One region of the Neobacillus sp. YIM B06451 genome, then DNA from elsewhere that is predicted to be linked to it. Evidence: riboswitches for the same ligand, from Rfam matches in the RefSeq annotation. Region 1 holds a riboswitch; the other holds the start of a gene.
The links. Region 1 has a riboswitch for cobalamin ahead of RB160_RS16960 (DUF4430 domain-containing protein). Riboswitches for the same ligand answer to the same signal wherever they lie in the genome.
Positions count from the first base shown of each region.

Region 1 (15,552 bases):
TGGCGGATTTTCCGGCAAAGGGTTACGCCATCCATGCCCGGAAGCATCCAGTCGACAATGAGCAAGTCCCATCCGCCCTCTTTATAGCGGTTAAAGCCATCCAGCCCATTGTGGACGAACTCTCCTTCAATGCCTTCTTTTAAAAAAAACATCCCTATCATTTCACAAACGCTTTCATTGTCTTCTATTACAAGTATCCTCATTCTCATCAACCTCCAAAAACGGCCAGTCCGTTAGTACAAAAGTAAATCTTCTCGGGCGCGGAATCAACTCGTTTGCGCAATTTTACACAAATCTTAACGGTTTGGAAACAGTTTGTTCATACTATTGAGGTATTGCACACATATTATTTTGAGCGATTATCCAATAAGTGCCGTATCATTTCGAGAGAGTTTCCCCAACAAGTCTCGTACCAGGTTTCTCAGAGGGAATTCCTAAAGAGAATCACGTAATGCAAGCGGGCAGTTTTAAAAAAATCAAAAGCACCCAGGCAAATGTATCCTGGATGCTCCTTATTACCACATATTCGCGTATAGCTTGTCCCCTTCTTTGTAAACACGGATGAACTCGTTCGTGTCCTCAAAAGTCGTGCCTGAATCCACGACTTCCTTTATCGTTTCGTACGAGATTTTGTATCCCTTCGCCACAAGCAAATCGGCAAGGAGCTTCGCCTGGCCGGTTGTCGTTCCGATTGAGCCAGTGCTCATTGACAGGATGGCCGTTTTATCTTTGACGATGATTCCCACGTCGGAGTTCGGCATGTAGTAAACCTTTCCTCCATGTTTTTTTGCCACCGATGCTTCCGGCTCGAAATTAGGCCCTTCCCCGAGTTCAAAGACGGTCCCATCCCCGGCGGTAAACGTTTTTGCTTCTTCCTCAGCCTTTTTTCTGGCCAGTTCTTCCCGCTCCACAGCCGCTGTATAGAAAGCCGTCGTCGCTTTTTCTAGTTCATCTGTCAATTCTTCCCGTGCGGCTTCATTCGTAAGGTCTTCAATCATTTTTTTCGCTTCTTCAGCTTTTTTTTCAAACACTTCCCTGCTAGTCTTTTCATCGACAGACATATCGATGACCACCTGGACAGTCTGTTCGGCTGTCGCGAACATATTGATGATTCCCTCAAGCTTTTCGACTCTCAGGACGTATCTATCGGCGAATAGAGTGGAATATGGAGCCTCAAGGCTTTTGAATTTGCTGCTCTCCTCCATCGTGTCTTCCTTCAGCTGCGGCAATCCAGCAAGCAGCTCGGGCGCTAGCGGGTTTTCCGCGGCCAGCTTTTCCGCCTCTTTGATCCGTCCATATAAAGTCATGGCGATTGAAGCGCCTTTATTGTATTCCTGTATTTCTTTAATTTTTGGTTCCACTGTTTCTTTCAGGACTTTGCCAAGCTTCTTTTTTGCGTTTTCCGAAGCAGGTTCAAGGTCAGCTTTTGCAATGGCTAGCTTTGCTTCTACGGTTAAAATTTTGTCGCCATCAATTTTTTTAAACTCGCCGGTTTCTTCACCGGAGTTTATGTATTTTTTCAATTCCTTATATAAGTCGGCGGCGGAGGCTTTGGCCTCTTCTACCGAATCTTCAGCTCTTTTGTCTTTATTCGCTCCATACACTGCATAACCACCGGCTGTAATCGCCAAAGCAAACACTGCGATCATCACCAAAATTAACTTTCTGTTCAAAATTCCCCCTCCTTACTCTGTTATTGTTGCACAGAATCGGTTTGAATTCTAGATAAAAATTATCTATCTTACCATTCATAGGGACTTTTATTCGACAAAAATTGCTCCTTTTTTCACAAAAACGAGCCAATTCTTCCCAACAAGCTGACAAAAATTTTTCTTTTGCAGAATGATTATGATGCAAATTGGATGGTGGCGTGAAGTAACAAGTCTATCCGAAACGAGCGGCCCGGGTGGCCAGTTTTTCAAAAAAAAGCTCTAAAAAAAGGTTTAGGGCTGGCAGGGAAAGGGAATTACCAGTGATTACCTAATTATTACCCATACATATTTTGGTATAATGGTTGTAAGAAAATTCAAGACAATAATGGAAGGGGAGCATAATCAATAGCTAAGTACATCCTCCTGGTTGCCGTCATCATTGTGGGAAGTATTGCCGGCTGGCTTTATTATCCCCAGTATCAGATTAGCCAATTGAAGAAACAGTCGCTGGAAGCATCCGGCCAGGAAAGCTCTCCGACATATATTGATTATTATTCGAAGTATCCGAAGAATTCGCTATACCATCTTGCCCTTGGGGATTCGATTATCCGTGGAGTTGGAGCGGATCAGGACCAAAATCTTGTCCAGCATTTTTCAGAAGAGCTTGGGAGGCTGACTGCCAAGGAAGTCGATTTCCAGAATGAAGGGGTCAGCGGGATGACGAGCGGCGAATTGAAGCAGCTCGTTGATTCGAGCACGTATGACGAGGAAATTAAGCGGGCGGATATTATTACGGTGAATATCGGTGGAAATGATGTCCTTCGGGCAGCTAAGAAGACGGATTTCCAGTCGGCCTTTAAGGCGTTCGATTCGATTCAAGAGTCTTTTGCGCAAAATTTGGCCGATATCGCGACAAGGATTACGGAGATTAATCCGAAAGCGACGATTGTGTTCCTGGAATTGTATAATCCCCTTAATCCCGAAGCGGTGTATTATGGAATGGCCGACAAGCTTTTGCCAAAATGGAATTTGAATATTTACAGGACGGCCAAGGACATCCCGACTGCCATTGTCGTGGAAACGTCGAAGGTTATTAACGGGAATAATTTGCAGAACCTTGCCCCGGACGGCGTCCATCCGAATTCCCTTGGCTACAAGGCGATTGCTTCGCAAATCATTTTCCAATTAAGGACGAGCATGATAAAAGCCTCTGCTTAATGTGATTTGGAATTGATTTACATTGAATATTCAGGGCAATTATTGTATTATACTACTATCAAGCTGCGTTGTTCGTACTCATAATAAAGTTTTAACCTTTAAGCTGTTATAGGGAGTTTTTGAACGAAGCCGGAATGACATGCCTCCGCCTACACGGCAAGGAGGACAGGCAGGAACGCTTCTGGAGACACCCACTTTGAGGAGTGGTGGTTTAAAACTTTCTTATATTACCTACGGCAAATGCGGCTTTTCCTTTTAACATTATGACCGGTTCCCGGATGGGGCCGGTTTTTTGATGTGTTTTAAAGATGATTGACTGCGAAAAAAGAAGACCCGCCGAATTGAAAACGGGGTCCTCCTGTTTTCGATTGTTAAACTTTGCTGTTGATTTCCACTCCGGGCACACGCTTTCCGCGGGGCGTCAGTGGAGCCTCCTCGGCGCTTGCGCCTGTGGGGTCTCCACCTTGCCGCTGCATCCCGCTGGAGTCGGTGCCCTCCGCTCCAATCAACGAGATAACATTCAACACCATTATTTAACCTTGCCTTTTTTAAAACCTGCCCGACCTTAGTATTGAATAAATGATCCAGAGGAACATGAGGAACGCTACGGCGAAGCCGATTTCAAGCGCGTGGATGCTTGTCAGGAATGTATCCGTCCCAAAGGTTGCGCCAACTATAAGTCCCAGGACGACGATGCTGAAGGCCAGCAAGGTCAGGCTAAAAGATACTTGGTTTGAGATCCGATCGATTTTGTTAAAAATCGCATCGATTTGCGACAGGCTAATTTTCAGTTTCAGCTCGCCATCCGCAGTCTGTTCAAGGACTTCATCAACACGGCCGGGGAGCTTCGCAATGGTTTCCGACATTTCCTCCGCGTCTTTCAGGAGCCGCTTTCCTATATTAAATGGGTTGTAGCGCTCCATGACCAGTTCCTCGGCGTATGGCCTGGCCAGCTGGATCAGGTTCAGCTCCGGGTCGATTGCTGAAATGATTCCCTCGACAGTGATCAATGTTTTCCCGAGCATCGTCAACTCGGTCGGCACGATAATCCGGTGTTCCTGCGCGGTGGAAAGCAAATCCTTAACCGTCATTCCGAGATCCATTTCCCCGAGTGGAACCCTGCTCACCGTTTTGCTGATCCGGTCAACATCATCGTAAAATTCCTTTTCATCCACATCGGATGGTACATCGGAAAGCCGATATAGCGCTTTGACGATCATGTCGGTGTCCTCGCGCATTAGGCCGATCATCATCGAAGCCGTTTCATAACGCATCCTGCCCGAGAGCCTGCCAACCTGGCCAAAATCAATGAATGCAAGCTGCCCGGTCCTTTCCATATAGAGCATATTCCCCGGGTGTGGATCGCCGTGGAAAAAACCTTCCCGCAAAATTTGTGTAACAAATGCTTGGACAAGCAGATCGGCCAGCTCCCGCCGTTTTTTCTTGTCCGCCACCTTCACATTTACATCAGTTATCTTGATACCGTCGATTTTTTCCATTGTTAAAATATTCGATGTCGTGTAATCCCAGAAGATTTCCGGAACTTTGATCTTTTCATTTTTTTCAAACTGAAGGGCGATTGTTTCGGTATTGCGGGCCTCTTCTATATAATCAAGTTCTTTCCTGATCGAATTGCTTAGTTCTTCGGTGATTTCCGATACGTTGTATTGCTCGGCCAAATCATAATGCTGTTCAAGCTGCTTTGCCAAATCACGGAGGATTTCAAGGTCGGTATGGACCGTTTTCTGTATGCCGGGCCGTTGCACTTTCACCATGACTTTTTCGCCTGTCCACAATACAGCTTCATGGACCTGGCCAATGGATGCGGCAGCCACGTAGTCTTCATTAAAGGAATGGAAGATTTCTTCAGGAGGCTTGCCCAGTTCGCTTGTAAGCTTTTCCTTTATTTGTTCGATTGGAACGGGCGGAACATCGTCCTGGAGCGTCTCCAGTTCCCTAATTACATCGTCAGGCAAAAGGTCGCTCCTGATGCTCAGGAGCTGGCCGAGCTTAATGAATGTGGGGCCGAGCTCTTCCAGCAGACCCTTGATACGGACGCCTATTTCCTGGGAGTTTTCCTTTTTAAAATCGGCCTTAATCCGATCCTTGAATGAAAGGAGCTGGCTAAGGCCGACCTCTTCTATCAAATATCCGAATCCGTATTTCCCTAGAAGGGAAAGGATTTCTTTGTATCTGTTTAATCGCCGCAGCTTATCTGTCAACATTCCATCACCAACTGTCAGTCATGAACACGATTTGTATCGGGAGGGGTTTTTTTACTGGCAGTGTCGGCCAGGTTTCCGCTGAAACCCGTTTGTTCTTCAGCGCCAGTCAATTGCATATCTTCCGGTACACCTTGAATACCCGCGCCCGGAAGAGTGTCGCCGAACCCCGAGCCGGCAGAGCTCAGCCCGCTTCCGCTATCCGTATAGCCGGAAGATTTTTCGGACTGCTGGCTATCCTTCGTTCGGAGTGAGGCAAGCTCTTTTTGCAAAAGGACGATCTGGGCCTGTAAGGTATCGAATTCGTCCTTTGTTACAAATCCTAACTCTTTCAGTTGGCTTGTGATCGAGTTCCGGATATCCTGGTTCCAGCTCTCGCTTTTTTGCGCGCCTTTCCTGACAAGGTCATTGAACAGTGATTCCGCTTCGTTTTTGCTCATCGTGCCCTGTTCGGCCATTTTCATAATCGTTTCTTCAAGTTTTTCCTTGCCTGCGATTGCCGCTCCAAGGCCAAGCAAAATTCCTCTGCTGAATAAATCGCTCATATCTCTTTTCAGCCTCCTCTTCACTATGTCATTTCCTAATACCCTAAATGGACAAATTTTACCCATGCAATGGAAGAAAAATCTTTTTCATGGCAGGTAGTAGAGTGTGGCTTCGATTCCTGGCTAAGCAACTTGAATCTTCTGCGGGAGCCTGATACCTTAGCAGCAATTTTCAAAAAAGCTTTTCGGATAGGAATTGCCTATTCCGAGTCATTGGCGTTTTAACCCCACAAGAAGATTTGAAAAGAGGGACAGCTTTTTCTTTTTAAAAAACGGCTTTGCTCTTTTTAAAAAGAATTTTATTATTTCAGAATAGTAGTTTCTATTCCCAATTTAAAGTGTTAAAATAGCTAATACGTTTGTCGAATAGATAACTATTATTCTGTGTAAAAGGGGGGAATGAAAAGTGCTAACGTTCATTTTGGTTGTCCTCATGTTGTTCCTTGTTCCGGGCCCTGCGGTTTTTATAACAATATCGCAGACAGTTAAAGGAGGAATAAAGACCGGGATTGTTACCGGATTGGGGCTTGCGGCCGGGGACCTAATTCATACCGTCGCTGCTGTTGCGGGTTTGTCGGCAATCTTGATGACTTCCTCACTTGCGTTTGAGATCGTCAAATACATGGGGTCAGCGTATTTGATTTATTTAGGTATTATGGCTTTTTTGGAAAGGTCAAAAAAGGAACCGAAGACGGCAAAAAAGCCCTTGCTTCCAACTGGAATCCCGTCGTTCCGCCAGGCGCTGCTGATTGAACTGCTGAATCCGAAAACATCTTTGTTCTTCCTGGCGTTTTTGCCGCAGTTTGTGCGGTCTGACGGCCCGCCGGTTACAATCCAGCTTTTGATACTTGGCCTGACCTTTGTTGTAATGGGGATTGTCTACACGACCTCCCTTGTGTTACTGACCAGTTCCATTGGCAGCAAATTCTTCTCCAAACCTGGTCCGGCATCAAAGTGGATGGGGAAAGCTGTAGGCGTTGTCTATATTGGCCTGGGGCTTAAGCTGGCGCTCCAGACGCAGGATTAGGCGCAGGATATATTTTTATGGAACAAAATGCGCAAGCGCCTTGGTCAGCCCCGACCAGCATAAGACGGGGCCCGCAGGACGGGCCAGCCCTCCGGAGGGAACCGGCTTATGACCTCGAGGGGCTAGGCGCTGGAGCTGGAATACAATAACTTGTTTTGAGTTATCCGCAAGGATCAATTTTAAAGTTTCCTTAAAAATAAAAAAGTCCCCTCTTTCAAGGGGATTTTTCTTTTGGAAAATATATTGTTCTATTATTGGGTTTTATCGTTCAATTATTCGAGGATTTCGAATAATTCCCGGGTTATTTCGTTCAATAATTTCAGGGGTTCATTTCAGTCCGCCAGCAATGAAATATTTAAGCCGCCAGCTTTATGCCGACGGCTTCTTTTCAACCTTTTACTTTTAAATAAATGATAGGGGTATTGGACTTTACTTTGGGTTTACGGAAGGCGATCCAGTAAGCCATCGCAATAAACACGGCGCCGCCCACGGCATTTCCCAAAAATACCGGGATGAAATTGGCAACGTATTGGCCCCATGTATAATGCCCCTCGAAGATCGCTGCCGGGATGACAAACATGTTGGCAACGACATGCTGGAATCCGATGGCTACAAACGTCATTGTCGGGAACCAGATGCCAGCAATTTTTCCGATAATGTCCTTCGCGCCGTAGGAGAGCCAGACAGCCGCCGCGACAAGCCAGTTGCAGCCAATCCCTGAGACAAACGCTTCAAGGAACGTCGCCTCAAGCTTGTGTCCCGCAATACTGACTGTTTTTTCGAGGAATATTCCAGATGAAGTGAGTCCGGCTATATGCCCGAAAGCGTAGGCGACAAACAGGGCGCCGAGAAAGTTTGATAGTGTGATAATCACCCAATTTTGCATGACAGCGCGGACGGAAATCTTACGGGCGAACGCCGCAAGCGGGATAGCCATCATGTTTCCTGTCAGCAGCTCACCACCGGCAATAAGAGTGAGAATCAAGCCGATTGGAAAAACGGCTGCTCCGAGGAACGTGCCGATTCCGGCTATATCGCCGGTAAGCGGTGCTGTGATCCGGATTGACAACAAATAGCCGAGTGCGATGAACGCCCCGGCCTGGAAACCAAGAATCATTGAGGTTTTAAGGGAATAACCTGTTTTTTTGACGCCGTTTTGAACTGTGATGTCCATGATTTCTTCAGGCTTGGAATAGGAGGAAGACATATGACCGCGACCCTTCAAGTATTAATTGTGATTAGTTTCACAATTCTTCTTCCTCCATTTTACACTATTATTCACATCAGGCCTGTGAACATTTTTCAAAAAATGCTCAGTTTAACGTGGCTGTTGGTGTCCCCTCCACAAGGAAATCCTCAGAGAATAAATGTCACAGGGTGGGCTGCCTTTTGCATTTCCCGAGGTGCATGGCCACTTTCACCCTGTCATTTAACACAGCTTTTTATAAATGCCAGCCTGATTCCTTCACACGTCATCCCTTTCAAGGAGACCGTATTTCCGCTTGAACCGGCCTAGGCTTTTCAGCCACACATCGGCAAATAGCAACAGGAAAAATACATTCGAGCATGCATGCATGAAATCAAATAACGAGCTTGCGGCAAAATACGTTGCGATCGAGGCTGGGCTAACTTCGCCTCCGGATTGGGCAAACGCCAGCAATCCCCAAATATTCATAATCCATCCGAACAAAAAGCCCCATGCGAATCCGAAAGCTATTCTACCCCATCGGTTATCCATCAAGCGGGTTTTCCGCAATAAACCTGCCGTCAGCCCGACAAGACCCCATGCGGCCATTTGCCATGGCGTCCACGGCCCCTGGCCAAGGATCATGTTCGAGGCAAGGGCGGCGACCGCCCCAACCAAAAAGCCGCTTTCGGCACCGAATACAAGGCCGGACATGATAATCACAAACGTAGTTGGCTGGACCCCTGGGATGCTTGCGAACGGAATCCTTCCCACTGCCGCGATTGCTGCGAGTACGGCAAGGAGCACCAATTCCCTCGCTTCAATTTTCCTCCGTTCAAACCGGACGAGGAGGTAAATGAACGCCAAAGCGGCAAAGCCGACACTCGCCCACATAAACGCCTCCGCCTTTGCTGCGGCATAGAAAAGGAGGACCAGCATGATTGCAGGGATTACGGCGATAACAGCTTTTTTCCATCGAACCATGCTCTTCCTCCCTCCCAATTCCACATGATCATCTCTCAGCCTTTTTCCCAGGCTTGTCCAAGCTCCTGAACAGGCGCCTGGCCACTGTCGTGTAAAAGAAATTTCCTTTAAAAAAGCTTTCAGGCAAGTCTTCCGAAGTAATGTTACCCTGAAAAAGCATGCCGCACCGGGTGGCGTATTTTGCGGCGAATTCGATATCATGCGTCGCCATAAGAATTGCCGAACCGCTTTCCCTTATTCTTTGCAAAATTGAACCGAGGTTCTTTTTCGAAATCGGGTCGAGTCCTTTTGTCGGTTCATCCAACAGGAATACATCCGGTTTCCTGAGCAGCAGGCAAAGAAAGGCCGCCTTTTGGAGCTCTCCACCACTCAGGTCATATGGATGGCGATTAAGAAGGCTTTCTAGACCGAATTCGTGTACGAGCCGTTCAGCTTCCGAACGGTCCGTTCCCCATTTTAAGCAAGCAGCGTCAATTTCGCCCGCGACGCTGTCATGAAGGAAAAACAGCCTGGGATTTTGCGGCAAATAGGCAATCTTTCCGGCAAGATCCTGTGGATTCCACTTTTTGAACGGCCTGCCTTCAAAGGATACCTTCCCCTCCAAAGGCTTTAGTACGTTGGATAGCAATTTAAGCAAGGTTGACTTCCCGGAACCATTTCCGCCAAGAAGTGCATAAAGCTCGCCTCTTTTAAGCTCAAGCATGAAATCTTCAATTACAGGCCCATTCTTCTTTTCATATTGGAAGCCAAGGTTCTTCGCGAAAAGAAGGACCTCACCCGTTTGGACGGACTTCCCCGTCTCAAGGCCAGTTTCCGCAGCCCTCGGCCCAAGCAGGTCAAGCCTGCTCCGCCCTTCCTTTATGGAAAGCGGCAGGCTTTCCAGCAGGGTTTCTTTTTCCTCCCGCAAAAACAACGCGGGAATGCTTGGGATAAAGGCCTCGGAATTCGAACCCCAAAGCCTGCGCATGATGAGCCGCGGCGGCCCGTCCTGGACAATCCTGCCCCCTTCAAGCATGACCAGCCTGTCGGCAAGCGCAACCGCATCATCCAGGCGGTGCTCGGCAAGGATGATCGTCATCCCGAATTCCTCATTCAGCCGTTTTAGCATATCAAACAGTTCACGTGTGCTAACCGGATCAAGCTGGGAAGCAGGTTCATCAAGCAACAGGATATCCGGCTGCATCAACAAGACGGAAGCAAGATTCATTTGCTGCTTCCGTCCCCCCGATAGTTCATGCATTTTTTTATGTAAAATCGTTTCCGCCCCAAAAAAGCTGACGATTTCCGCAACACGGCTCCGCATTTCATTCGTCGGGAGGCCACGGTTTTCCAGTCCGAAAACCATCTCATGGAGCGGGTCGTCTGCGACAATCTGGTTTTCCGGGTCCTGAAAAACGAAACCTGTTTCGGCCGGACCAGGACCCCCTGTTGTTATCGTCCCATCAAGTTTTCCATGAGGGCGAATTTCTTCTTTTAAAAGCCTAAGCAGTGTACTTTTACCGGAGCCGGACGGGCCGAACAGGACGACGAATTCCCCCATGCCGATCGAAAGGCTAGCCGAGGAAAGCGCCGGTCCGGGGGCTTCCGGGTAGGTAAATGTAACGTTGTTCAGTTCGATGTATGCCAACGGAAAGCCCCTTTCAGTTCAATAATTGCCGGGAAGCCAACAAAACAGATCATGGCTATCAGCAAGCCTGTTTCCGCGCCCGACAGGCCCACACCCTCCATGATTGGATAAACGGCAAGCGTTCCCCACCCTTTTATCCGGCCATAAACAGCAAAAACAAAGGCAGGGATAAGTACACAGAACGCCAGCCAATCCAGTTTCCTGAAGCGGAAGTGGTGGTAGGCTGACCTTCGCCCGGTCCCATATGCACGTGCCTTCATTGAGTCCGCGGTCTGGATTGCCTCCTCAAGTGAAAAGACAAGCAGTGTCTGAATGTAAAGCATGCCGTTTTTGGCGCGCTCCCTTATCGTTCCCGACACAACGGTTATTCCCTTGCTTGCCTGGACGGCGGCTATTTCCCCGAGCCTAATCCTCATCAGCGGGATGAAGCGGAGTGTTAGCATAAGAAGGACTGCGAATTGCGGCATGATTTTTGAAAAAAGGAACAGCAGCTTGTTCGGAGTCATAATCTCATTGTAGGAAACGAACAAGGCGATAATACCCATGACCGATAGCGCCGCCATTCCGCCGAGCACAACCGCCTCCAGCGTGACTCGGTGGCTTACCCATTCAAAAAGGACATGGCGTCCCCTTTCATTGAAAAGGGGATTTACAACAAATAAGAGAGCCCCGCTTATCAGCATAAAAAAAAGCCATCGCCGCAGGCTTCTGCAGCGATCTTGGACAAAATTCACAAGCACTATGATGGAAAAGCCCGCGAGAAGGAAAACGGGATGCTGAAAAATAAGCAGGAGTGCCAGTGCTCCGGCATAGTAGCTAAACGCGGTTAAAGGATGGAGGCTGTTCATTCTTTTTTCAGAAAGTCTTCAGTGTAGACCCACTCAATCCTGTCGCCATTTGAAACTTTTACAATGCCTGCGCCTTTTTCAAGGCTCTTGCCATTCTTTTTGGAAATCCAGCCGCTCCTTGATCCATAATCAAATTCGTAGTAATTATCGATCCCCACCACATACGCAGTCGGGCCACTTCCTGTGTAATCGACGTCAATTCCCTTTTTACCCGCTGCTTTTAGGAGCAAATCAAGCACAGTGTCGCCATCCTTGAACTCAACTTTGGTTGCCGCAAGAATGACCCCTGCGTCGTCCGGGCCTGTAATTGTTATGGTTGCCGACGCTGCTGGCGCGGGCTTTTGGGCTGGCTTTGCAGATGGCTGGCTGCTTCCGCTTGTCCCGGAAGATCCCGTTCCGCCCGTGGAAGCAGTACTTCCCGAGGAAGACGTGCTTCCCGGAGAGACCGTGCTGCCCGGTGAAGCTGTGCTGGTTGAAGAACCGGAACCGCTCTTGGAGGAGGTAGTCCCGGAAGAAGCTGAAGTACCTGAACCAGCCTTTCCTGAGGTATTTGTGGTGTTTCCACTTCCGGCAGCTTCCCCGCCTTCTGTTCCGCTTGATGATCCGTTGCCCACAGATGCTTTGCCAGAGTTGCCTAGTTCAGAAGATGCGGTGGAAGTTGTGCCTTTGGACGTTTGGCCATTAGCTTCATCTTTTCCGGTTAAGACAGTTTCAGCATCCTCAGGCTCGGAGGAGGATGAGGTGTCAGCCGTTTTTTCCCTGGCCTGCTCTTCATTCGTTATGACCGTTTCCGATTGGCTATTCTTTTGTTTCGATTCCGAAGGCTCAGGGTTAGTACCGCATCCTCCAAGCGCAAGGGCGGCTAGCAATGAAAAAGAAAGCAGCAGCCTTATGATGAATTTACGTCCCATTGCCATTCCTCCTGTCCTCTATTTACTCTCGGCTTTGACGTGGCTTCCGGGCAGCGTTCTTGAAGGCCGCCCGGTGCTGGAAGCCATGCTTTAGGCGCGTTTTCTCCTCGTTGCGGCCAACAGGATTCCTCCCGCTGCCAGTAAGAACATGCCGATTGCAATCATCGTGTATCCATTTGTAGCCGTATCCGGTAGGCGGTGTCCTTCTTGTTCTCCAGCGCCTTCCTTGCCGGCTTCAGGAGCCTTTTGTTCAATAACGGAATTTTCGCCTGCTGATGGATCAAGCGCGAATGTGTAAAGGGAACCCTTGCCATCCTTGTAAAGCTGGTAGGCAACCAATGCCTGAACCCCTTGAGCTGTTGAAAGGGGATCCGCTTCGTCTCCCGCTTTCCAGGCGAATCCTCCATTTGCATGCCTGAACGACGCCAGATAGCCGAGCAACGTCTTTCCATCCGCTGTGATGATGCCGGTATTGGCATCAAGCCCTAAAGCCGACAGGGCAATCACTACCTGAGCGGTGGCAGGACTGCTGTCAACCTTGCCAGCGGCAAACAGCTGTTTCAAATAGGCAAGCCCTTTTTCGATTGCCGGTTTTACTGCTGCTTCATCTTTGTACGGGCTTAATGCCGTTAACACCATTGCCGTTGTATCCGGATCGCTTCCGGCCTCCATGTCAAGGCCCCAGCCGCCATCGCCGCCCTGGTTCGCGATAAGATGAGCCTTCAGCTTTTCCTGATTCCATTTTGCATCCGCAGGAACGGAAAAGTCCGCGCTGTCCAGGGCAATCAGACCGTATGCAGCCCCGTTAAGGCCCTGCCTTGTAAAATCGCCATTGTAGATGCCCTCTACCAGGTTGTATCCCGCAAAATTTTCGGGATTTCCACCAGCCGCGAGGATGCCGAGGGTGTACCGCTCATAATCGGTTATATTTCTGAACTGGCCTTTCCTGTCCGCCACCTTTTTCGCGACTTCCTTCAGGTAATCTTCGGGGATTGGCTTTCCTCCCTGTTTCAGGGCGATGGCTTCCCATTCCCCGAGGGGGTTATTTTTCAGAACATGCTCAAGTGTCCCATTTAAATCGCTAGCAAACTTGTCTGCCGGATAAACTTCGGCATCTTTTTCAGGCTCGCTCTTTCCAGGCTCTTCGGCTGGAGGAGCAAAGGTATCAAAGTTAAATGCAATCGTCTCGCCGTTTTTCAACGAGTAGCTTTCCGCACCGACCATCTGGGACTCTCCATTGACGTAAAAGCCCCAAAAGCTTGTGTTGGTCGCCTCAAGGCCATAAATGGAAGAAATCATTTTTCCGAAGTCGTATTGCACGTAAGAAACATTTTCAGGCCCGGCAACAGTCTGAAGGAGCTGGAATGCATTTGGCTTATCGATGAAAGCAATATCCTTAAACTCCTTAGGCTGATTGTCTTTGCCCTTAATAACAAGATTTACTTTTCCCGCTGGAGGCTCCGACTCATAACGGAACGTCAGGGTATCACCAGCTTGTGGCTTATACGAATCGGCGCCGGTCATTGCTGAAATGCCATTTATGTAAAATCCCCAGTAAACTGTATCTGTCGCGGGCAATCCGCTTATTCCTGTAATCATTTTTCCAAAGCTGTATTGCTCGTACTTGACCGCGTCCGTACCGGAAGTCTTGACGAGGGCGTCGAACGCTGTGTCAGTTTCCCCAATCTCTGTCTGCTTTTCGGAGAGTACCGTACCCTTTTCTCCGAGAACCTTCACCGTTACGGTAACAGCCGCCGCTGCCGCCTTTTGCCCTAGTCCCCCGGCAAATACGGTAAACACGAGCATCCAAGCAAGCATAAGCTTTACATACTGATTTCTTGCCATTCTCTTTCTCTCCCCATTCTTTTTTTACGCATAAAAAAATCCCCCTGTTAAGGAGGAGGTTCATTGTTAAGCAGGCATATGTATAGGAAGCCCGGCTTAACACCCTCCTATCCGCGTAGGTTAATGGTGCGTGTAAACAGGCAGGTCTCCTGGCTCATGGTCATCGCTCCCTATGCCTTCCCGCCCCTTGGGCAGTGGCAAAGTATAGGTTGCTCGCATTTACAGTGGCGGGACCGCGTTGGCTTTTAACCAAACTTCCCTTTTAAGCTGACAACAAGAATTGCCAGCACCTGTTCATAAAGGTATTTTTTATGTCCATTCCATTATACAAATAGTCTTCATGTTTTGTATAGGTATTTAACCTTCCCTTCTCCCACCTTCATTGTTTATTGGCAAGTTAGCGCTGCCTGTTCATTTCCCGCCTCACCATCAGCCCAAATAATCCCTTGAGCAAATAAGGCATCGCGAAAAAGATGAAGAAAACCCTAAACAGCTGATATCCGGCGACAATGGATAAATCAGCCCCAGTCTCGTGGGCGATGATGCCCATCTGGTCCATTCCGCCTGGCGCCATACTAAGATAGCTGGTCGTAAACGTAAGCCCGTATGAATTTTTCAAAAGAAGGGCCAATCCAGCCGATCCTGCGAGGAGCAAAATACTGGACCCTGCGGCGAATGGAATAAGTTTTCCGTTTCTTACTATGCTTCCTGGCTTGAACATGAGGCCGATATACGTCCCGATCATCAGCTGTGATACGTCCATGAGAACTCCCGGAAGCTCTGGCCCATCGACCCCGGAAACGGTTAAAACGGCCGTGATGATGATTGGTCCGGTCAGGAACGCGGTCGGAAGTCCAAGCTTTCTCCCCAAGACCGCAAAAACAACCGCCAGCGGAGCGAAGATTAGAATTTCGGGAAACAAGCCTGCGTCCGCGGCTGCCTGGATAACAGGATGGTCCGTGGTTCCTGAAAACGGATGTAGTACCGTGAATGGAACGATAAAAATGATCATCAACAGGCGGAACACTTGGAAAATTGTCACTGCCGAGCTATCCGTCCCCTTGATTTCTTCGGATAGGGCAATCATTTGTGAAAGTCCGCCCGGTATGCTCCCGATCAAAGCAGTCCGGTAATCGAGCCCGGAAAGCCTGGCAACTGCCATGGCCATCACGGCACAGTACCCGATCAAAAGGAATGTCATCAGCATAATTGACGGGAAATGCGTGATAATTTGCATCAAGGCAGGTTTCGTAAAAGAAAGGCCGATTGAATACCCAACGATGATAAGCGCCGTATCGCGAAGTTTCACCGGCCATTTCAAGGCCGCCTTCCCGGATATGGAGGCTGCAAGTGAAGCAGCCATCGGTCCTAGCAGCCAGGGCACAGGCAAGCCTAGGAATTCGAAAAGGGCACCGCCGAGTAGGGCAAGGAATAAAGTGAATAAAAAAGCTTTCAAATCAGATACCTTCACCATTTTTTATCCATCC
Region 1 covers NZ_JAVFKJ010000011.1:110,226-125,777, reverse strand. The annotation lists gene RB160_RS17025 (winged helix-turn-helix domain-containing protein) at 1-203, opposite strand, end outside; gene RB160_RS17020 (hypothetical protein) at 516-1,673, opposite strand; gene RB160_RS17015 (GDSL-type esterase/lipase family protein) at 2,094-2,870, shown strand; RNA gene ssrS (6S RNA) at 2,928-3,123, shown strand; gene RB160_RS17005 (hypothetical protein) at 3,242-3,397, opposite strand; gene RB160_RS17000 (ABC1 kinase family protein) at 3,419-5,095, opposite strand; gene RB160_RS16995 (phasin family protein) at 5,110-5,637, opposite strand; gene RB160_RS16990 (LysE family translocator) at 6,044-6,664, shown strand; gene RB160_RS16985 (formate/nitrite transporter family protein) at 7,053-7,871, opposite strand; gene RB160_RS16980 (ECF transporter S component) at 8,130-8,834, opposite strand; gene RB160_RS16975 (ABC transporter ATP-binding protein) at 8,863-10,461, opposite strand; gene RB160_RS16970 (energy-coupling factor transporter transmembrane component T) at 10,443-11,144, opposite strand; gene RB160_RS16965 (DUF4430 domain-containing protein) at 11,306-12,220, opposite strand; gene RB160_RS16960 (DUF4430 domain-containing protein) at 12,311-14,065, opposite strand; cobalamin riboswitch at 14,188-14,374, opposite strand; gene RB160_RS16955 (AbrB family transcriptional regulator) at 14,463-15,539, opposite strand.

Region 2 (15,552 bases), on a different contig from region 1:
CTGTCATGGATTGTTCTTGTGGTCCTGCTTGCCGGATATTTTATCAGTGAGATACTGAATATCCCAGTTTCAATTGTCGCTGGAATCGTCGCGGTCTTCTTCTTGTTCATGGGCAGGAAAAGCCCAGTGGTGGACACTAGGAATGTTTTAAAAGGTGCACCATGGAATATAGTCTTCTTCTCAATTGGCATGTATGTTGTTGTCTATGGGTTGAGAAATGCTGGATTGACAAGTGTTTTGGCCGACCTGATTCAATGGACAGCGAATCATGGTTTATTTGCTGCAACAGTCGGCATGGGCTTCATCGCAGCCATCCTCTCGTCGATTATGAACAATATGCCTACGGTCATGATTGATGCACTTGCCATTGCTGAAACGAATACGACAGGTGTGGTAAGAGAGGCATTGATTTACGCGAATGTAATCGGCTCGGATTTGGGTCCGAAAATCACCCCGATTGGTTCACTCGCCACATTGTTATGGCTTCATGTCTTGTCCCTAAAAGGGGTCAAAATATCATGGGGAACGTACTTTAAAACAGGAATCTTGCTAACCATTCCTACCCTATTTATCACACTGATAGGACTATATATATGGTTGTTAATTATTTCTTAAAGATCTTTATTAAAAGGAGCAATTCGACATGGCTAAAAAAACAATCTACTTCTTATGTACAGGAAACTCCTGCCGTAGCCAAATGGCTGAAGGATGGGCAAAAAAATACCTTAACAGCGGTGAGTGGGAGGTTAAAAGTGCAGGCCTAGAAGCACACGGCTTGAACCCTAACGCTGTAAAAGCAATGAAGGAATTAGGAATCGATATCTCCAACCAGACTTCCGATGTGATTGACTCCCAAATCCTGAACAAAGCCGATTTAGTCGTCACCTTATGCGGCCATGCGGCTGACCATTGCCCGGTAACCCCTCCGAATGTGAAAAGAGAACACTGGGGATTTGATGACCCTGCAAAAGCAGAGGGAACAGAGGAAGAGAAATGGAAGTTCTTCCAGCGTGTTCGCGATGAAATTGGCGACAGGATCAAGACATTCGCAGATACAGGCAAGTAAACAGTAGAGCCACAGATGAAACCCCGACTCGGCAATGTGCTGCCCGACAGGCATGTACTCAAATTGCTACACAAGCATCAATTTCCTTTAGTGCTTACCTAATAATGTAACCTATAAATGTTTAATCTTGAGCAACGGCACGCGAGTCTGGTATACTTTTAGCAAAATGATTGTAAGAGGTACATACATTGTCTAAATCTAAATTGCAATATTGGCTGATTCAAATCTTACTTATTATGACCATTATTTTCGTGGCTACAAAAATCTCGTTTATCTTCAAACCGGTGGGGATCTTTTTTTCGACTGTGTTCTTTCCAATATTGATTACCGGCTTTCTTTATTTCCTTTTGAATCCAGTAGTTAATTTCCTGGAACGCAAGAAACTTCCGAGGACAGCATCGATATTGATCATATATGCAGTGTTTACCGGCCTGCTCGTTTTGGTGTTCAGTAATTTGGTTCCAGCTGTATCAAAGCAGGCAACTGAGCTGGCGAATGATCTTCCCGTCCTTGCCGCCAAAACCAGCGATTATATTTATGACGTTATCCAATCGTCCGAGTTCGAAAGCTTTAAGAAAGAGCAGCAGGAAATGATTGAGACAGGCAAGCAGCGGCTGATTGAGTTTGCCAATACACTGCCGAACAGGCTGACAAGCGGGCTTAAAGGCTTTTTTGGAATCGTTACAAATATCGTGATCATACTGGTAACCGTCCCGTTCCTGTTATTCTACATGTTTAAAGATGGCCGAAATTTCCCGATAGCGGTATCGAAGTTCATTCCGATTGATTATCGTGAAGAAGGATTAAAAATCCTGAGAGAAACCGGCGAAACACTATCCGCATATATCCAGGGACAGGTCATTGTGGCCTTGTCGGTCGGAACATTGGCTTTCATCGGTTACTTGATCATCGATTTGCGCTACGCATTAATTATGGCGTTAATCGTGGCCGTTACAAATATGATACCGTATGTGGGGCCGATTATTGGGGGAGCACCTGCTGTCCTTGTAGGATTTTTTGATTCCCCGACAAAAGCGTTACTAGTGATTGTTGTAATCCTGATCGCCCAGCAAATTGAAGGAAATCTCCTCTCCCCGATGATTTTAGGAAAAACATTGGATACACACCCGGCTACAATCATCATTATATTATTAGCCGCGGGTAATCTGGCTGGAGTGTTGGGAATGGTACTTGCTGTTCCAACTTATGCCGTAACAAAAACGATCATCCTGAACCTGGTAAGATTTTTAAAAGCCAGAAAAAGAGAGAATATTGCAAAGGCAGGAACCTAAGCCATTGGCTCAGGTTCTTTTTTTACTTTTTATTATATTAAAAGAATATTTCATGAAACCTATTCCGCCTTTTTTCGTATATATATTTGTCTTAAATGATTAAAGGAGAGATGGACTTTGTTTTTTACACCATGGACGATACTAATTCTACTGGCTTTCGGATTAAGCCTATGGGCGCAATTTAGGGTGAAAGGGACTTTTAAAAAATATATGAATGTTCCCGCGTCATCTGGATTGACCGGTGCTGAGGCGGCAAGGCAGATGCTTGATGAACATGGCCTGCATCATATACGGATAGAATGTGTGCAAGGAACGTTAACTGACCATTACGATCCGATATCGAAGGTAGTTCGATTGTCGGAGCCTGTTTATTTTGGGAATTCTGTGGCATCCCAGTCTGTCGCCTGCCATGAAATTGGACATGCGATTCAGGACAAAGTGCACTACCCGATGCTTGTCGCTAGGCACAAATTGTTTCCGGTCGTGAATTTTTCATCGGGAATAGCCCCTTTATTGTTGCTGGGTGGGTTCTTTTTTAAACTATCTGGGTTAATGCTGTTGGGAATTATTGCGTTTAGTGCGGCTGTTGCTTTTCAGGTAATTACTCTTCCCGTTGAATTTAACGCTAGCAAACGGGCTAAGGATTTCATGATTAAGTTGGGCTTCATAAAAAACAATGAAGAAAGATCGGCAGGTAAGGTTTTGAATGCCGCGGCTTTAACGTATGTGGCTGCGACGCTCGTATCTGTCTTGCAACTAGCCGAATATCTTTGGTTGTTTACGAACAGCAATGAAGAGAATTAATGCAATTAGTAAAGGGAACCTTCAAAAGCAGAAGGTTCCCTTTACCTTTCTCATTAACAGGAAGATTCCTTTTTACATACGGAAGCCGACTTAAGGAGAGTCCCATTCAGTACCTTTAGTTGACATGTGAAAAATCTGATGCTATTATTATCTCGAATTAAAGATATTCAACTTAAAGGAATTTCAATACGTTGCATTCTTTTGCAGGTACAACTTCAATAGGAAATACTCTCTCCTCCCTTTTTTTAAAAAAATAGTCTTGAGTCCAAGAGTGTTTAATTAAAAATAATGAGGGAAGAGTTTTTTATAACAATTCAGAACAAAATAGACATACCTAACAAGGAGTGAAAAAAATGGGCAAAAAAACAATGGGAATCCATCATATAACAGCTATTGTAGGCCATCCTCAGGAAAACGTTGATTTCTATGCAGGAGTGCTCGGACTGCGACTGGTGAAGCAAACCGTCAATTTTGATGATCCTGGAACGTATCACCTTTATTTTGGCAACGCTGGTGGGCAGCCTGGAACCATTATCACCTTCTTCCCGTGGGCAGGAGCATATAAAGGAAGAATCGGTGATGGCCAGGTTGGGGTAACTTCGTATGCGGTCCCATCGGGGGCTATGGAATTTTGGGAGAAGAGGCTTGAAAAGTTTAAAATTTCTTTTTCGAAAACAGAGCGTTTCGGTGAGAAGTATCTGCAATTCGAGGACACCCATGGCTTACGTCTGGAGATTGTCGAGAGAGAAGAAGGGGAACTAAATCACTGGACTTTCGGAGATGTTACTCCGGAAGTGGCCATTAAGGGGTTTGGAGGGGCAACTCTCTTTTCCGCCCAGCCTGATAAAACGGCAGACTTGCTGGAAAAGGTTATGGGCCTTGAATTCATTGGCAGTGAAGGTGACTTCCTTCGGTTCCGTTCTTCAGCAGACATCGGAAATGTGATTGATTTGAAAGCCATTCCGACTGGGCGAGGCCAAATGGGCGTAGGAACAGTTCACCATATTGCTTGGAGGGCAATCGATGATGAGGACCAATTGGATTGGCAATCATACGTGGCCGCAAATGGATATGGAGTAACGCCTGTACAGGACAGGAATTATTTCAATGCCATCTATTTCAGGGAACATGGTGAGATCCTTTTTGAAATTGCGACAGACCCTCCCGGATTTGCCCATGATGAATCACAAGAGACAATGGGCGCAAAATTGATGCTTCCTTCGCGGTATGAGCAGTTAAGGGAGCGAATTGAGCGGAAGTTGCTGCCGTTTGAAGTCAGGAACCTAGACTGATTAAAGGAAAAAGGATGATACGATTGCTTTCTATAGATCCGTCCAAGAATACCGAAAGAGAAAATTACAAGTTCCTAATTGGGAGTATCATACCCAGGCCGATTGCTTTCGTTACCACATTATCAAAAGACGCCGTTTTGAACGGTGCACCTTTCAGTTACTTTAACATTGTATCTTCCAATCCTCCGATGATCTCCCTTTCGATTCAAAGGAGAGACGGAAGACAAAAGGATACTGCAAGGAACATCATCCATTCCAAGGAATTTGTTGTCCATATTGTTGATGAGCAAAATGTTGAAAAAATAAATAAAACAGCGGCAAGCCTTCCTCCTGATCAAAGCGAGATCGAGATGGCAAATTTAACCCCGGTTAATAGTGTGAAAGTTTCAGTTCCTGGGGTTAAGGAAGCCAAGATTAGGATGGAATGTAGATTGGAACAGAACTTGGAGCTGGGTGATGAAGATTCAATCGGATGCGATATGATCATAGGGAGAGTGGTTCAATTCCATATTGAACCTGACATTTATGAAAATGGGCGAATAGATCCCAATGGCTTGGCTGCCGTCAGTCGGTTGGCAGGAACAAATTACGCGAAAATAGGTGAAATCTTTTCAATTGAGCGGCCTGAATAGGTTTCCTCTACAAGCTCTGGATCGGAACTTGCCAAGTCCGGCCTTCCTAAGAAGGAAAGAAATGAAAGAAAACGATGCATCTTGTGCACGTTCATGTTTTGGAGGGAGAAAAATGAAACATATATTTAACAAGGGAAAGGATTTAACAAGACCGACTTTGCTTTTGCTTCATGGCACAGGAGGAAATGAATTGGACCTGCTTCCGCTTGCGGGAAGAATAGATGATGAGGCTTCTGTTTTGAGTGTCCGCGGCAATGTACTGGAAAATGGAATGCCGCGCTTCTTCAGGAGATTGGCGGAAGGTGTCTTCGATGAAGAGGATCTTGTTTACCGAACCCGGGAATTAAATGAATTTCTTGATGAGGCGGCCAAAAACTATGGATTTGACCGTGACAACATTGTTGCCATAGGTTACTCGAATGGAGCAAATATAGCTGCAAGTTTATTATTCCATTACCAAAATGCACTGAAGGGGGCAATCCTGCATCATCCAATGGTACCGCTGCGGGGCTTGGAACTTCCTGATTTGTTAGGAACATCAGTGTTTATCGCCGCGGGAACAAACGATCCAATCTGTTCACCAACCGAATCGGCTGAACTCCAGTCTTTATTGGAAAAAGCGGGTGCAGAAGTTGAGATTCATTGGGAAAATCGTGGGCATCAACTGACTATATCAGAAGTCGAAGCGGCTGCAGAGTGGTTTCGAAAAGTTTTGGAATGAAAAGAAATAATTAGGGTAATATACTAAAGGGTGATATGAGTATGGGATTTTTATCCAGATTATTTGGGAGATCCAAAAGTAAGGAGGAAGAAAAAATGTCAAATGTCAAACTAGCAGTCATTTTTTACAGTATGGGTGGCACGAACTTCCAACTTGCTAAGTGGGCCGAGGAAGGCGCAAGAGAAGCAGGTGCAGAGGTAAAGGTATTTAAAGTACAGGAATTGGCTCCTGAATCCGTCGTACAGGGAAATGAAGTGTGGAAACGGACGACAGAAGCAACAAAGGATGTTCCCGTTGTCACCTCTGAAGATCTTGAATGGGCCGATGCGATCATCTTCAGCGTTCCTACAAGATTTGGGAATATGCCTTCCCAAATGAAGCAGTTCCTTGATACTCAGGGAGGATTATGGGCAACTGGAAAAACAGTTAACAAAGTTGTCAGTGCCATGACTTCTGCCCAGAATCCACATGGAGGCCAGGAAGCGACAATTCTTTCCCTCTATACGTCAATGATGCACTGGGGAGCAATTATCGCGCCACCAGGCTACACGGATCCTGTATTATTTGGCGCAGGAGGCAATCCGTACGGGACAAGTGTCACAGTCGGTGAAGATGGGAAAATGAAAGATGCTTCCCAGGCAGAACCGGCAGTTAAGCACCAAGCAAAACGTACTGTCCAAGTCGCTGAGTGGGTTAAAAAAGGAAATCAATAATGGAGTATGGGAGCTAATCAAATGATATTTGATTAGCTCTTTTACTATATGGGAGGCGGAGCTTTTGAATGAAAAAAAGGCTGTTGGAGAAAAAGCAGTAGAATTTTTAAAGGAAGATATCGTAGTTGGATTAGGAACAGGCTCCACAGTTTATTACACCCTACAATTGCTTGGAAAACTTGTTCAACAGGGTTATTCCATTAAAGGAATTCCAACATCAAGCCAAACGGCAAAAATAGCAACCGAATTAAATATCCCTCTAACATCATTCAATGAGATAGATGAAATTGATATTGCTATTGATGGGGCTGATGAAGTCAGCAGCAGCTTAGAATTAATAAAAGGCGGCGGTGGTGCATTATTACGTGAAAAAATAGTAGCCAAAGCTGCAAAGAAATTAATCATTGTAGCAGACTCCAGTAAATTGGTTGACTGGCTTGGCTCTTTTCCATTGCCAGTCGAAATCGTCCCTTTTGGGGTGGAAGCGACCAAAAGGCATATACAAAAGCTTGGGATCAATCCTGAAATAAGAATGGTTGATGGGACCCCTTTTATTACAGATAATGGGAACTATATCCTCGATTGTGCATGCCCTAAAATATTGGCCCCACATGAAATGGAGCATGACTTGAATATGATTCCAGGCGTAGTGGATAATGGCCTTTTTATAGGGATGGCTGACATGGTCATAACCATGGATAGAAACAAGGAAGTAATAATCATGGAGAGGGAGAAACAAGTAACAAACACTATTCATCAATGAGAATTCCAACATCCAGGAGGTTACGTTATATATAGAAAGTTAGGGAGTGAAAGGAAAAAGGTACCTATATACCTAGGTACCAAAATGAATTACTTAATTGCAGCACTTTTCACTTGATTGGCTCTCGCAGCAGAGCGCAATTCTAGTTTGATGTTCTTCAACCTCTTTAATTTCCACAGAACAGCAATCCGCTTCGGTATTCTGTCCAAGGAATTTTTTAATGAAGTCCAGCATTTCAGTTCACCTCCTTTCATTAATCGAAAATTTTTGATTAAAAAACCATCTTAAACAAAGAAGAATACGAAGCCTGACACCGTGCTCATCGTAATGACAGAAAGTACAAACGCGATGACCAGCTGTTTGCGGAAGATGGATTTTAATAGGACCACCTCCGGAAGGCTTGCACCAGCGGAAGAAATCATGAGCGCCATAACCGGGCCAAGAGCCATACCTTTTGCAATCAGGATCTGGGAGATTGGAATCATGCTTGAAAGTCGAATATATAAAGGAATCCCGATGATAGCCGCGATAGGGATTAGCCACCATTGGTCGTGTCCGAACCATTCAGCGATAAAGTGTGTGGGAACTAATCCATGAATGGCCGCACCGATAAAGGCTCCAAACAGTAAATAAGGATAGACATTTTTCATGAGGGAAAGAGTTTCACTAACCGCATACCTCCAGTTGAATTTACGGTTTGGCTGCTCATATCCCTTCATCACAACATTTTTTACATGGCGTTCAAACCCGAGTTTATCGAGTGAAAAGCCGATGACGATTGATAACATGGAAGTAATTAACGTATAGAGAGCAGTTACTTTCCAGCCCATTACGACTCCCATGATAGTCAGGATGGTCGGATCCAGGACCGGCGAGGCGAATAGGAAGACCATTGTAATTGAAAATGGAATTTTGTTCTTTAGCATGTTGACGACAACCGGAATGGTAGAGCAAGAGCAGAATGGTGTGATAAAAGCAAAAACGATGGCGATGATGCTTGCAAGAAATCTATTGCCACCGGTCAGCTTCCGTTCAATTTTTTCATACGGTATATATCCTTGAAGCAGGCTGATGGCAAAACTGATAATAATAAAAAGGAAGGTCAGTTCGGCCGCGATTCCAAGGAAACTTTTTAAAAAGTCCATCATAACTTATCCTCCTATGCCTCGCACAAATGAGGGCAATCGTTCACCTTCGTTTTCTTTTTGAAAAAACTAAAAACGTTTCTTTCTTCCTTAGGATAGGAGTGTTTCCAAGCATCCTTTGCGTTCTCTTCAATTTCCCGTTGCTTCACTTCGATAATCAGTTCAATATCGAACATTGTCATTGCTTTTTCCCCCTTAATCAAATAAAGTTGATTTATTAATCAAAAAAAATTGATTTATGGTAAACCCTGAAGGCCTAACAGGAAGTAGGCCTGAATAGGCAGCATAACTCGGGTGACAGTAAATGTTTGATTTCCTTCTCGTTAATCGCGTAATAGCTCCAGGTGCCCTTTGTTTCCTTTGAAATCAACTTGGCGTCAAGCAGGATTTTCAAGTGGTACGACAGCTTTGATTGCTGCATGTCGATCATGTCGGCTAAATCGCAAACACAGATGGAATCTTGCTGGCAAAGAAGGTTTAAGATCTGAAGCCGTTTTTGGTCAGCGAGTGCTTTGAATTTTTGCTCGTATGTCCCAAAAGTATTCAGCAGGGAAACATCCGTCAGTGGGATTGTCTTTTCCATTCGGTATCTTCCTTTCATCAAAATTTATTGATTAATTGTATTATAGTTCCAGTATATCCGAATTGCAACACTAAAAATCAATTTTTTTTGATTTAAAAGAACTTTTTTATTGTCTATAAAAACACAGCGAATTTCACACGGCTGAGCCCTCCTGAAACTAAGCTTTTATGGGATAAAAAAAGAGCTTCTCCCCACAAAGCCGAAATAAGCAAGTGCCAAACAAACTTTGCCGGCTGGAGGGAAAGCTCCCTATACCTAAAGTGGTTCCACATGGACATGGACATCGTATACGCCATGCTCTTCCATCATAATTTTCTCAACGAGGGTTGCGATATCATGTGCTTCCTTGATTCCGAGTGTTGGATTTACAAGAATCACACAATCAATGACCTCGTTATTGCCGTAATATCGTCCTTTGATTTCTTTTATGCCTTTCACATCTTTAACGTTTAAAATAATTTCCTTGTAGAGATCAAGCTTTTTTTCATCAAAACCATCCGATAGTTCATGTGAGGCTTGTTTAAAAATATCCCAGGCTGTTTTACAAATTAAAAACCCTACAACTATGGCTGTTACTGTGTCTAACCAAGGCATGTTCAGTTGCGAGCCGAAAATACCGATGGCAGTACCAATACTGACCCAGGCATCCGATAGGTTATCTTTCGCCGCTGCCGAAACGGAACTGCTATTAATTTTTATCGCAAGTTTATTATTGTACCGATATACAAAATACATAGCGATCGCGGAAACAAGGGCGACATAAGCGGCGATAATATCAGGGGACTCTTTCCCGCTATGAAACATGGAAGTGAATCCATCAATTAGCACTTGAATTCCCACAGCAGCCATAATGAACGAAGCTACCATTGAAGCAATGGTTTCGCTTTTCCAGTGGCCATATTTGTGATTTTCATCTGCAGGCTTTTGTGAAATTTTCAGTCCGATCAGTACAGCGACAGAGGCTATAATATCGGTTGTATTATTTAACCCGTCCGCTTTTAGGGCTGCAGACTCGCTCATATACCCAATGATTAGCTTTGAACAGGAGAGTACGAGGTAGGCCACTATGCTTATGATGGCCCCGCGTTCCCCAAGTTTTAAATCCTTGTACTTTTGCTCTTCCACTGAACCCACCGCCTCTTGAAAAACTCCTCCATAACCATAACATTCAGTAACCGTGTGGGTCTAGGGCAAGAGTTTTGTGTGTTTTTAACTAAATAAGGCATGGTAAAGAAAGTTAACCAGGATAAAAAGTACGGGCAACTCGTGGAGAGACAATCAAAGCCTGATATGACAGCAGTCTTTGCACTAGGGCTTATGGGACCTTAAATCATTGGCTCTGAAAAATGAAAAAAGCCAGCACGAAATAGTTGGCTTAAATATTTTTTACATCTGTTGTTCGGCCATTTTCTTTGCATTCAGCCGTTCCTACAAAATATGAATCATATAAGTATAACATCTGCTCAACTAGGTTGAACGAGGTGAAAAGTAGCCGGGAGAGAAAGGCCAGCTTGCTTAAATTAGGGGAAAACGAAAAGCGCGGGAGAAACCGTGCTTTTCGTTTTGATTTACTTTCTTTGTCTTACCCGTTTCAGAATGCTCTCCACAAACAGGCGGCAACGGGGGAGGTCAGTGTCCTGGGGGGCCAATTCAACCTTCAATGTCGCTGCAAGTGTTGTTTGAACGAACAGCATGTCCCTGAAAGCATCCACCGCCCCGCAAAAATGCGGGTAGAAGCTGTCTCCGGTCCCGGCAATCCCAGTAATAACGTGTTTTGTATCCGATTGTTCAAAGGCTTCATAAATCGGATGCATACTCGATGGGACTTCCCCATTTCCCCATGTGTAGGTTGCGATTGCGATTGCATCAAAGTCCTTCAGTATTTCGCATGGAAAAAGGCTTGCTTCAAATAGAGAAGGGGATATGCCGTATTGTTGAAAAACGAATTTAATATTTTCCGCTAAAACTCTCGTATTGCCGGTTACTGAAGTGTAAACAATTGCAATCTCCATTTCATAATTCGTCAAAGCCATTTGATTGGGTAACCTTCGTATACGTCCGTGATTTTTGTTCGAAAAAATCGGATTTCGTCTCATTGATCATTTCATCACTGAAAACTTGGATCCATGGCATCGGGTTATCCCGGTCGTCATAAAGGTTTTTCAGACCTAGCTGCCGTAGCCGCTTATTGGCCAAATACTCGACGTATCCTTTGAATTCAGCCAAGTTAATCCCATCAATCTCTTTCAGGATTTCGGCTGCCCATTCATTTTCCAAATCCACTGCTTTGCCGATTGCCTCGTAAATATATTGGATATTCTTTTCTGTATTTAGGCTTGGATTTTCGGCGAGGAGGATTCGGATGAATTGGGATATAAAATAGGCGTGCTGCATTTCATCGCGTTGTATATAGCTGATCATGGTGCTCGTCTTCAGCATTTTTTGCTGGCGGGCGAGATTATAGAAAAATGCAAATCCCGCATAAAAATAAATCCCCTCCAAAATAATTGAATTGACCCCTAACTCAAATAGATGCTGTGGCGAAGGTGTTTGACGAAATTTTTCATAGGCATCCAAAATCAGCTTGTTCCTTTTTTGCACGATAGGGTCAGCCTTTGCTTCATTGAATCTCTTATTCTGCTCACTTAAAGGGACCAAGGAGCTTAACACATACGAATACGATTCGTTATGGACGGCTTCCTGCTGTGAAATGACCGCAAAAATCGCTTTAAAGCTGGAATCCGTAACATAATCCATCACTTGGCTCATTGTCGGTGTTTGCAGGCTGTCAAGGGAGGCAAGCTGAGTGTTGACCCGCAGGAAAATATCTTTTTCAACAGCGCTTAAAGAATCCCATTGCTTGATGTCGTCCTGCATATTGATCTCCTGTGCTTTCCAGAAGTTGGACAGCAGAGTCTGGTATAGGTCATACATTTGCGGATAGGCAATATCATTCCAGTTGAGCAGTCCCGATGACTGGCCGTTAATGATTCCTGTTGAGCGATTGGGCTCATCGTGGTTTAATAGGTTGCTTTTTTTCAATGGGGCATATGTTTCCATGATTGTTCTCCTTTCATTGAAATAAAAGAAATGTATAAAATGTGTCTAGCTCCACAAGGAACGCTTCGGCAGCATAACATCGCACGAAGGAAAAGCGTTCTTCTTTTCCGAGGAACGCCCAACGCCTAGTGTACTTCGGTCCCCTCGCTACGATAAGTCAACATCGATTCGCTTTCGCTCATCGTGTTTCCTTTATCTCCATCGGGGCCTTCCAGTCCATACGGCGCTAAACGGGCGCTTACGCTTTTCTGCTTAACTGTGGCATGCTTCACATTCCTGGATTTCCTCCTGGGACGTGCTCCGTACATAATAGGTGGTCTTTAGGCCTAGTTTCCATGCCTCCAAATGAAGGTTCAACAGATCTTTTGCTTTAATGTCGTGCCTTACATAGAGATTGAAGCTGATCGACTGGTCAATATGGCGCTGCCGTTTTGCATTTTGGCGGATGCTCCAGGTTTGGTCGAGTTCATGCCGCGCACGCCGGTAAAAATTATAGGTGATATGGTTCAGATCGGGAGCTGTTACCTTGAATTTGAAATTCTTCTTTTCCTCTGCGTATTCAACTGAATAGAGAGGATCGATACCATCCGTCGAGCCGCCGATTTTGGCGGTTGAAGAGTTTGGCGCAACGGCCATTAGCCAGCCATTCCTGATTCCATTTTTCCGGACATCTTCTTTAAGTTTGGCCCAGCGGCTGGATGAATAGCTCCGCCGCTCGAAGTATCTTCCTGTTTCCCATTCAGATCCAGGGAATTTGCTGTAAGGGCCCTTTTCCTTTGCAAGCTCCATGGAGGCGCGAATCGCATAGTAGGCTACATCTTCATAAAGCTTATCTGCATAGGTAACAGCGTCCTCACTTTCCCACTGGATTCCCCTGAGGGCGAGGAGGTGGTGCCACCCGAATGTTCCAAGCCCAACCGCCCTGAATTTTTTGTTCGTCTGCTGGGCCTGGCCAACAGGAATAGTATTTAAATCGATTGCATTATCAAGCATTCTTACTTGAATTGAAATCAGCCTATTTAGAACTTCTGCCGGAACGGCTTTTGATAGATTGATGGATGATAGGTTGCAGACGACAAAATCACCTGGCCTGCGGACAATCACGATGTCTCCATCTTCGTTCAAGTATTCTTTTACAATCGTGGTAGGGGACATATTCTGTGCAATTTCCGTGCATAAATTGCTGCAATAAATAGCAGTCCTGCCTTCCCCGGAAAGGTGCTTGTTCGGATTTTGCCTGTTCACTTCATCCCTGTAAAACATATAGGGGGTGCCTGTTTCAAGCTGTGCAACCATAATCCTTGCCATAATATCCATCGCCCGGTACGTTTTCCGCGGCAAAAGCGGATTGTTAACAGCTTCGTAGTATTTTTCCGTGAACAGTCTCCTTTCCTTTTCATCGTAAAAGTCTTCAAGGCCAAGAGGATGCCCTTCCCCGTCGCGCCAGCCCATAAGCTGCTTCACCTGGTGAGGGCAGAAGGTGTGCCAATCGCCAATGCTTCTCCCGTTTTCATCAGTCTCCAGCAGTTTTTCCATGAAAAGGTCCGGGATGGCGACGCCGGTAAAGATATCGTGGGCCTTTCGTCTTTCATCGCCGTTGTTCGTTTTTAAATCGAGGAATCCATTCATAATGTCCTTATGGAAAATATCAAGGTAAATGGCGATGGCGCCTTGCCTTTGACCAAGCTGGTCGACGCTGACGGCAGTATCGTTGATTAGCCTTATCCACGGCACTACCCCGGAAGACATCCCTTTGAAGCCTTTAATATCGGAACCAAGGGCACGTACCTTTCCAAAATAAATGCCGATTCCGCCGCCATCCTTGCTAAGGCGGGCGATATCCCAATTGTTCAAATAGATGCCATCAAGCGAGTCCTCAACCGTATCGATAAAACAGGATGAAAGTTGGCCGTAGCTTTTCCCTGCATTGGAGAGGGTAGGGGTAGCAACAGTCAAATATAAATTGCTCATCGCCCAATAGGCCTCTTTGACAAGTCCGAGCCTTTTCGCTTTGTCTTCTTGCATCATCAGCGTCATGGCAATGACCATAAAACGTTCTTGCGGGAGCTCAAATAGATTGCGCGCATAGTCTCTGGCCAGATAACGATCCGCAAACAAAAACAATCCTATGTAGGTGAAAAGCTTGTCTCTTGCAGGCTCTATCTCCCGTGATAACTCATCAATCTCTTCTTTTGAATAAGTGGACAAAAGAGACGGCGAATATATGTTCATGTCGGTGAGTTTCGTTATCAGGCTGTAAAAGCTACCGTATTTCAATTGGCTGGCATAGCCACGGGTTTCAGCAGCTTCCCTGTACAATTGCTCCAGGTAAATCCGGGCCGCCACAAATGTCCAGTCGGGCTGGTCGATGGCGATATTGTTCAATGCGTAATACAAAGCCTGCTGTCCAGCTTCTACTTCTGAAGCCTCCAATTCAATCAACTTGTCTTTTATCTGCGAACAGTCCAAACCATACTCTTTAGCAGTTTCTTCAAGAGCCTGCAAGATGCTTGAATAATTAGCCTGTAGTTGTTTTCCCATAATCATCCCTCCAAAATTAAAATAAAAAATCCGCTCATGAACTGAGCGGATGAAACGATCACATCAAAAGGAGGGAAGTGATACTAGAGCAATAACCTGCCTTCTGATTGCCATCGTTTCATCTTCCCAATCCCCGAGGAAGTGAAACAGCTTAAGAGAGGACAGGTCTCCTGACTCATGCGTCATTCTACTCTGGACCCTTCCCTTACAGGCACCTTGTTAAAGCACGTTGTAAAGTGGTTTGTCCATTTCGTCTGCATTTACAGTTGCGGGGGCAGCTCCGGATTCTCACCGGATTCCCTATTAAGCCTAACGGCATCCAATCTCAAGGCAATACTATATATAGTTATACTATTTTTCTTTTTATCAATATATTGAGTATGTTCTCTATGGTATCTGAATCACTTCTAGTTGGCAAGCAAAAACATTTTCATTTTTAATAAAACATTTTAATCCAGTGCCCGAACTGCTTTTTGCCCTTGATGAATTATGTCCTTTTTTTGAAAAGAGCAGTCCATAGCCCATTTACGCCAAAAACCCCTTCATGCTCATTCGCTTGTTTCATTTTCCTCAATTCAACAGCCTCAAAGTCACGAAAAACATACCTAATTTTTTCTTCTGTAAATCCGAGGCCTCCTTGCAGCGTCCGGAGCTTGTATACCTCGAGGTCTGAAAGGGAAGAACCGCCAAGTTCCCCGCCTTCGACAAAGCAGGTAAGGCCAAAGTGCCCTCCCGGCTTCAATGCATTTGCAACCAGCTCAAGGTATCCCATCCTCCGATGCGGGGGAATGTGATGAAAACACCCGGAATCATAAACGAAATCATAGCTCCCATTTATTAAGTTAAATTCAAAAATATTGCCAAGGATGAAACTGACATCGATTTTATGGTGCCTGGCCCTTTCCATTCCCCAATCCAAAGCTTCACGAGACGAATCAAT
Region 2 covers NZ_JAVFKJ010000018.1:5,774-21,325, reverse strand. The annotation lists gene RB160_RS21170 (arsenic transporter) at 1-615, shown strand, start outside; gene arsC (arsenate reductase (thioredoxin)) at 644-1,066, shown strand; gene RB160_RS21160 (AI-2E family transporter) at 1,255-2,358, shown strand; gene RB160_RS21155 (zinc metallopeptidase) at 2,476-3,162, shown strand; gene RB160_RS21150 (ring-cleaving dioxygenase) at 3,516-4,454, shown strand; gene RB160_RS21145 (flavin reductase family protein) at 4,478-5,086, shown strand; gene RB160_RS21140 (alpha/beta hydrolase) at 5,199-5,807, shown strand; gene wrbA (NAD(P)H:quinone oxidoreductase) at 5,903-6,520, shown strand; gene rpiA (ribose-5-phosphate isomerase RpiA) at 6,585-7,283, shown strand; gene RB160_RS21125 (hypothetical protein) at 7,377-7,517, opposite strand; gene RB160_RS21120 (permease) at 7,568-8,428, opposite strand; gene RB160_RS21115 (hypothetical protein) at 8,443-8,610, opposite strand; gene RB160_RS21110 (ArsR/SmtB family transcription factor) at 8,685-9,011, opposite strand; gene RB160_RS21105 (cation diffusion facilitator family transporter) at 9,267-10,136, opposite strand; gene RB160_RS21100 (flavodoxin domain-containing protein) at 10,580-11,044, opposite strand; gene RB160_RS21095 (ribonucleotide-diphosphate reductase subunit beta) at 11,025-12,071, opposite strand; gene RB160_RS21090 (ribonucleoside-diphosphate reductase subunit alpha) at 12,324-14,612, opposite strand; cobalamin riboswitch at 14,756-14,950, opposite strand; gene RB160_RS21085 (class I SAM-dependent methyltransferase) at 15,100-15,552, opposite strand, start outside.
Region 2: another riboswitch for cobalamin. It lies ahead of RB160_RS21090 (ribonucleoside-diphosphate reductase subunit alpha); the one in region 1 lies ahead of RB160_RS16960 (DUF4430 domain-containing protein).